3 regions of the Arthrobacter sp. QXT-31 genome follow, and region 1 is predicted to be linked to each of the others. Evidence: riboswitches for the same ligand, from Rfam matches in the RefSeq annotation. Region 1 holds a riboswitch; each other region holds the start of a gene.
What was found. A riboswitch is a leader RNA that binds a small molecule or an ion and turns the genes downstream of it on or off. The one in region 1 is predicted to bind S-adenosylmethionine.
Positions count from the first base shown of each region.

Region 2: another riboswitch for S-adenosylmethionine. It lies ahead of BWQ92_RS18245 (aminotransferase class V-fold PLP-dependent enzyme); the one in region 1 lies ahead of metX (homoserine O-acetyltransferase MetX).
Region 3: another riboswitch for S-adenosylmethionine. It lies ahead of BWQ92_RS11820 (DUF1737 domain-containing protein); the one in region 1 lies ahead of metX (homoserine O-acetyltransferase MetX).

Region 1 is NZ_CP019304.1:698,422-700,676, forward strand. It holds gene metX (homoserine O-acetyltransferase MetX) at 164-1,321, opposite strand; SAM riboswitch class IV at 1,337-1,452, opposite strand; gene BWQ92_RS03300 (bifunctional o-acetylhomoserine/o-acetylserine sulfhydrylase) at 1,558-2,255, opposite strand, start outside.
Region 2 is NZ_CP019304.1:4,014,155-4,016,409, reverse strand. It holds gene rsgA (ribosome small subunit-dependent GTPase A) at 1-70, shown strand, start outside; gene hisN (histidinol-phosphatase) at 136-948, shown strand; SAM riboswitch class IV at 1,121-1,234, shown strand; gene BWQ92_RS18245 (aminotransferase class V-fold PLP-dependent enzyme) at 1,270-2,255, shown strand, end outside.
Region 3 is NZ_CP019304.1:2,624,033-2,626,287, reverse strand. It holds gene BWQ92_RS11825 (NtaA/DmoA family FMN-dependent monooxygenase) at 1-745, opposite strand, end outside; SAM riboswitch class IV at 966-1,080, shown strand; gene BWQ92_RS11820 (DUF1737 domain-containing protein) at 1,094-1,402, shown strand; gene BWQ92_RS11815 (rhodanese-like domain-containing protein) at 1,399-1,809, shown strand; gene BWQ92_RS11810 (O-succinylhomoserine sulfhydrylase) at 1,811-2,255, shown strand, end outside.

The DNA.
Region 1 (2,255 bases):
CGACACCACTGGGACCGTCTTTGGCGAACGTGTGTGAGGTACACCACGAAACGCCGGTTCACACGAGTATGGTCTGCCATTGCCTGCAAGCTCAACGACAAAAAGTGCAGAACGCATCTGCATAAATGCACAAAGCAGCCCGTGGGCTACTTGTCAGTACGGCTCAGCCCAGCAGATGCGCGCGCAACTGCCCGTTCAGCTGGCCGATCTCCGTGAGGAAGCCGTCATGGCCGATCGGCGCCTCGATCATGTGCACGTCAACGTTCCCCGGCAGCGCCTCGGCGAGTTCGAGCGACTGGGCGGGAAAGTAGAGCCGGTCGGTGTCCACGGCGGCAATGAAGAAGTCGGCGGTGGCCCGGGCCAGGGCCTCCTTCAGCGTCCCCCTCCCGCGCGTGACGTCATGGCTCATGAGAGCCTCCGTCAGGGCGATATAGCTGTTGGCGTCGAAGCGCCGGACCAGCTTGTTGCCCTGGTGGTCCAGGTAGCTCTCCACCTGGTAGCGGCCGCGGCCTGCCAGGGCATCCGCCTGCAGCGGCTCCTCAGCTGCCTGGGCGTTCCTGCCGAACCGGAAATCGAGTTCGTAGGCGGACCGGTAGGTAATGTGGGCAATCCGCCGCGCGAGCGCCAGGCCCTCAGCGGGTTCCGGGCCGCCGTAGTAGTCGCCGCCGTTGAAGTGGCGGTCCTGCCGGATGGCCAGGGTCTGCGCCTGGGCGAAGGCGATCTGTTCGGCCGTGCTCCTGGCCCCGACGGAAATGACACCGCAGCGGCGCACCCGCTCCGGGAAGGTGACTGCCCATTCGAGGGCCCGCGCCCCGCCCATGGATCCGCCCACGACGGCGTGCCAGCTGCTGATGCCGAGCAGGTCGGCGAGCCTGGCCTCGGCGACGGTGGAGTCCCGGAGGGTCACCAGCGGAAAGCGGGAACCCCAGGGCTTGCCGTCCGGGGCAGGCGACGACGGCCCGGTGGACCCGTAACAGCCGCCCAGGATGTTGATGGAAATGACGAAGAACCTGTCAGTATCCGCTGGCGCGCCCGGCCCGGCGAGCTGCTCCCACCAGCCCTCCTCGTCCCCGGCACCGCGCGTCACATGGGTACTGCCGGTCAGGGCGTGTTCGACGAGGATGGCGTTGGAACCGTCCTCGTTGAGCGTTCCCCACGTTTCGTAGGCCAGGGTCACGTCCGGCAGGAACCCTCCGGCTTCGAGTTCCAGGCTGCCGATGCTGCGGTACTGGACAGTGCCGTCCGGAACGGGGCCATCCAGAACAGCGCCTGCGGGCGTCTTCCCGGCCGGAGCGTCGGTGTGGCTGACAGAAATCGTCATAGGTAACTACCTCTTCTTACGCGCTTGCCCGCCGTCAGCAGACCGGCAGGCCAGGTCTTCACCCGGGGCACCCCACCGCGGAAGGAGGGTTGCCGGCCAGCAAGCCGGGGCTGTCGCTGGCACTCATGACCTGTTGCCAAGTGTACGAAACAGGCGGACGCCTGCGCGAAGAATGTGACGGCTGTGTGACTCCCGGCCGGAAAACGGGACGGGAGCCACAGGGTCAGGCGGAGACGTCAGGCGCCTTTCGCGGCCCTGAATCCGGCATCGAGGTCGGCAAGGATGTCGTCGATGTGCTCCAGGCCCACGGACAGCCGGACCAGTCCGGGGGCAACCCCGGCAACGCTTTGCTGCTCCGGAGTCAGCTGGCTGTGCGTCGTCGACGCCGGGTGGATGACGAGGGAGCGGACGTCGCCAATGTTCGCCACATGGGAGTGCAGTTCCAGGGCATCCACGAAGCGCTTGCCGGCTTCGGCACCGCCCGCCACGGTAAAGGCCACCACCGCGCCGGTGCCTTTGGGCCCGTACTTCAGGCCGCGCTCATACCAGGGGCTGGACGGCAGTCCGGCGTAGGCGACGGATTCCACATCGTCCCGGGCCTCAAGCCAGCCAGCCACGGCCACGGCGTTGGCCACGTGGCGCTCCACGCGCAGGCTCAGTGTTTCCAGGCCCTGCGCGATAAGGAAGGCATTGAACGGGGACACCGCCGAGCCCAGGTCGCGGAGCAGCTGGACCCGCGCCTTCAGGATGTAGGACAGATTGGCACCCAGGGCGCCGCCTGCGCCGAGGTCGCGGGCATAGACGAGGCCGTTGTAGGTGGGGTCCGGCGTGTTGAAGCCGGGGAAGCGTTCCGGGTCCTTGCCGAAGTCGAACTTTCCTGAATCCACGATGACACCGGCAATGGCGGCCCCGTGTCCGCCCAGGTACTTGGTGG
Region 2 (2,255 bases), 1.7 Mb from region 1:
GCGCCGCCTGCTGGGCACCGACCCGCGCGCTGAGGCCCAGGAAACCAAGGAACTCGGCAGCGTCGGCTAGCGGCCCCGGCGCTGTCCGGCCGCTACCTCCCCGCCGCGCCGGGCCTTTGAGGGTAGTTTGGAACCATGACCCAACCCGCTTCAACGTACAACGATGACCTGCGTCTTGCCCATGTGCTGGCCGATTCCGTGGACGACCAGACCATGAGCCGGTTCAAGGCATTGGACCTTCAGATCGAGACGAAGCCAGATCTGACGCCGGTCACCGATGCGGACAAGGCCGCCGAGGAGTCAATCCGCGGCCAACTGTCACGCTCCCGTCCCCGTGACGCCGTCCTCGGTGAGGAGTTCGGAAGTTCCGGCCACGGTTCCCGCCGCTGGATCATCGACCCCATCGACGGCACCAAGAACTTTGTCCGCGGGGTGCCGGTCTGGGCCACGCTGATTGCCCTCGTCGACGAGGGAGAACCTGTGGTGGGCGTTGTCAGCGCCCCGGCGCTCGGCAAGCGCTGGTGGGCGGCCAAAGGCGCCGGCGCCTACTCGGGCCGATCCCTCGCGGCCGCCACCCGGCTCAAGGTGTCCAACGTGTCCAGCCTGTCCGACGCCTCGCTTTCCTACTCCAGCCTCGGCGGCTGGAAAGACCGCGGCAACCTTGAAGAGTTCCTCCAGCTGACCGAGGATGTGTGGCGCACCCGCGCCTTCGGCGACTTCTGGTCCTACTGCATGGTGGCCGAAGGGGCCGTGGACATCGCCTGCGAACCGGAACTGAACCTGTACGACATGGCGGCGCTGGTGCCGATCGTGACGGAGGCCGGCGGCCGTTTCACCTCCCTCGAGGGCACGGACGGCCCGTTCGGCGGCAACGCCCTGGCGACCAACTCGATCCTGCACTCGGAAGTCCTGAAGCGGCTGAACCCGCAGCTGGACGACCTGCTCTAGGTTTCTCCGGCCACCGCCCTGGCGCTGAACATTACGACGGCGGCCGCCCGCTTTTGGGGGCGGCCGCCGTCGTTTCTTCGGCAGAAGGCCCGATATCCGGTTCGCGTAATAATCCGCTTAACATTCCAACCGGCTTTTTCATCGGCTCTGCCGATGTCCTAATCTCGTAACAGGTCACGAGTGCCAGCGCTAAACCCCGGTTAGCTGGCCGGCAACCCTCCATTCGCGGTGGGGTGCCCCGGGTGACGACCAGGCCGATCCGGAACGGACCCGGCAAGCGCGGATCCCCGTCACACGGGGTCCTTATCCCAGTGAGGTCCCATGACGACTGCCATCATTGCTTCCACCCCCGACGCCCTCGCGCTGGACGGCCGGTTCGCCGCCGCCCGCCGCCCCCTGGCCGCCGTCACCGGCGCCGAGATCCAGGCCCCGCTGATCCAGGGCGGCCACGTCCGCTACGCAAACCTCGACTATGGCGCCTCCGCCCCTGCGCTGTCGGTCGTCTCCGCGTACCTCAACGAGATCCTGCCGTTCTACGCGAGCGTGCACCGCGGCGCCGGCTACGCCTCGCAGATCAGCACCTCCGTGTACGAGAACTCGCGGAACATCGTGCGCGAGTTTGTGGGGGGCCGCGCCGATGACGCTGTCATCTTCACCCGGAACACCACCGACTCCCTCAACCTGCTGGCCGGCTGCCTGCCCGTGGAGGACCACCACCACACGGGCGAGGTGCTGTACCTGGACATCGAGCACCACGCCAACCTGCTGCCGTGGCAGGGCGTGCCGCACCGCAGCGTGGTGGCCTCCGAAACGCTTGAAGCCACCATCGCCAGCCTGCGTGCCGAACTGGAGCACGGCGACATCAGCCTCCTCGCCGTGACCGGCGCCTCCAACGTCACGGGCGAAATCCTCCCGATCCGCCGCCTCGCCGCGCTGGCCCATGAATACGGCGCCCGCATCGTGGTGGACGCAGCCCAGCTCGCGCCGCACCGCCGCGTCAACATCGCCGCGGACGACGTCGACTACCTCGCTTTCTCGGGCCACAAGCTCTACGCCCCCTTCGGGGCCGGCGTCCTCATCGGCCGTCCCGACTGGCTCGACGCCGGCACCCCCCACCTCGCCGGCGGCGGCGCCGTGAGCGAGGCCCGGCTCGACGGCGTCAGCTGGGCCACCGGCCCCGCCCGCCACGAGGGCGGCTCACCAAACGTCCTCGGCGCTGCCACCCTGGCCCGGGCAACCCAGGTCATCGCCGCCCTTGATCCGCAGGAATGGCACGCCCATGAAGCCGGCATCCGGTCCTTCCTGGT
Region 3 (2,255 bases), 1.9 Mb from region 1:
CCTTCATGCCGTCCACACCGCGGGCCAGGGCAATGGCCACGTCCGCGTTCGCACCGGCGAAGGCCTTGCCCCGCGGGGAGGCCCCGGCCTGCACCAGCACGGGTTCCTCCGGCAGCGGTGCGGTGTTCAGCGGTCCCCGGACTTTGAAGAACTCCCCGTCGTGGTGGATGGGCCGGACTTTGGTGTGGTCCGCGAAGATGCCCGCCCGGGCGTCCTCCACGATGGCGTCCGGTTCCCAGCTGCGCCAGAGCTTGCGGACGACGTCCACGAACTCCTCGGCCTTCTCGTAGCGGAGGTCGTGCTCGATCTGCTGGTCCAGTCCGTAGTTCTGCGCGGCAAGGTCGCTGCCGGAGGTCACCACGTTCCAGCCAAGCTGGCCGTTGGAGAAGTGCTGCAGCGTGGCCAGCAGCCGGGCCGCGGTGAAGGGCGGATAGAAGGACGCGCTGATGGTGGGCACGATGCCCAGGTGTTCCGTGGCGGACAGCAGGTACGGCACCAGCGCCAGCGGATCGTGTTTGGGCGCAAAGGACGCCTGCGCCAGTGAGACCTCCGCGCTGCCGCCGTAGGTGTCGGGGACGGTTAGCGAGTCCTCGATGATGAACAGGTCCAGCCCGGCCCGCTCAAACTCGCGGACCGCGTGCTGGTAGGGGGCCGGTTTCTTCCAGTCGTAGCCGATTCCGTAGCCGGGTGTCCCCCAGCCCTGGACCCCGAAGCCATGGCCCACAAACCATCCAAAGTGCAGCATGGGAGTCACTGTATTCGCGGTCGGATCATTCACTGCGGCCTGGTTTCATCCGGCGTTACGGCGGGTCATCTCCCGTCATTATCCTCCCGGCCGCGGGCTTTGTAACGGCAACGCGAGCAACCCGGGCAGTCCCATGGATCAGGGAAAGTCGCGGGGTCCGTTACGGAAGATGACGACGGCGGCGGTGCGCGCCGCCGTCGTCAGTGTTACTTTTTTCGGGAGTAATGAGTACCGGCATTAAGCCCTGACTGGCCGGTCGGCAACCCTCCTTCCACGGCGGGGTGCCTCAGGTGAATACTCGGCATATCGACCCCTTCGAGCTGCAAGCGTGAGAAAAGGAGATCCGTCGTGTCAGACGCCCCCGCCGTTGCAACGCTGTCGTCCCAGCAGGATAAACCTGAGGAAAAACTGTCCTACCGCCTCGTCACGGGGCCGGATGACCGGGCGTTCTGCGAGCGTATCTCGGCAGCCCTGGCCGAGGGATACGTGCTGCACGGCAGCCCTGCCGCCACCTTCAACGGCACCACCGTCATCGTGGCCCAGGCCCTCATCCTGCCGGCAGCGATCGCCACCGCAGACGCCGCCGTCGCCACCGCCGTGGACCAGCTGGACTCCGACGAGGACCTGAGCGCGGAAGTTTACGAGGGCCACGCATGAGCTACGCCGGAGACATCACTCCGCAGGACGCGTGGGCCAAGCTTGAGGAGGGCGCCATCCTGGTGGATGTGCGCACCGAGGGCGAATGGGCGCACATCGGCATTCCGGACACCAACGCCACGGAAAATGATCCCCTCTTCATCCAGTGGACCTTTCCCGGCGGCATTCCCAACCCCGACTTCGTCGAGCAGCTGAAGCAGCAGGCCCCCGAGGACACCCGGGTGGAGCTGCTCTTCCTGTGCCGCTCCGGCCAGCGCTCCATCGCTGCCGCCACCGCCGCAACGCAGGCCGGTTTTACGGCCTACAACGTCCTCGAAGGCTTCGAGGGCGAGCCCGACCGCTACGGTGAGCGCACCGTGAACGGCTGGAAGAACCGCGGCCTGCCGACGAACCTGGGAAAGAACTAAATTGACCTTTAACCACGACGCCGCCGGCTGGAGCCCCGATACCCAGGCCGTCCGCGGCGGGCTTGACCGCACCAATTTCCAGGAGACCACCGAGCCTGTCTTCCTGAACTCCGGATTCGTCTACGAGTCCGCCGCCGCCGCCGAGCGCGCCTTCACCGGCGAAGACGAGCGCTTTGTCTACTCGCGCTACGGCAACCCGTCCGTGGCCACCTTCCAGGAGCGGCTCCGCCTCCTCGAAGGCACCGAGGCGTGCTTTGCGACGGCGTCCGGCATGTCCGCCGTTTTCACCGCGCTGGGTGCCCTGCTGGGCGCCGGGGACCGCGTGGTCGCAGCCCGCTCGCTGTTCGGTTCCTGCTTCGTGATCCTCAACGAAATCCTGCCGCGCTGGGGCGTGGAGACGGTGTTCGTGGACGGCCCGGACATCGAGCAGTGGCGCGAAGCCCTCT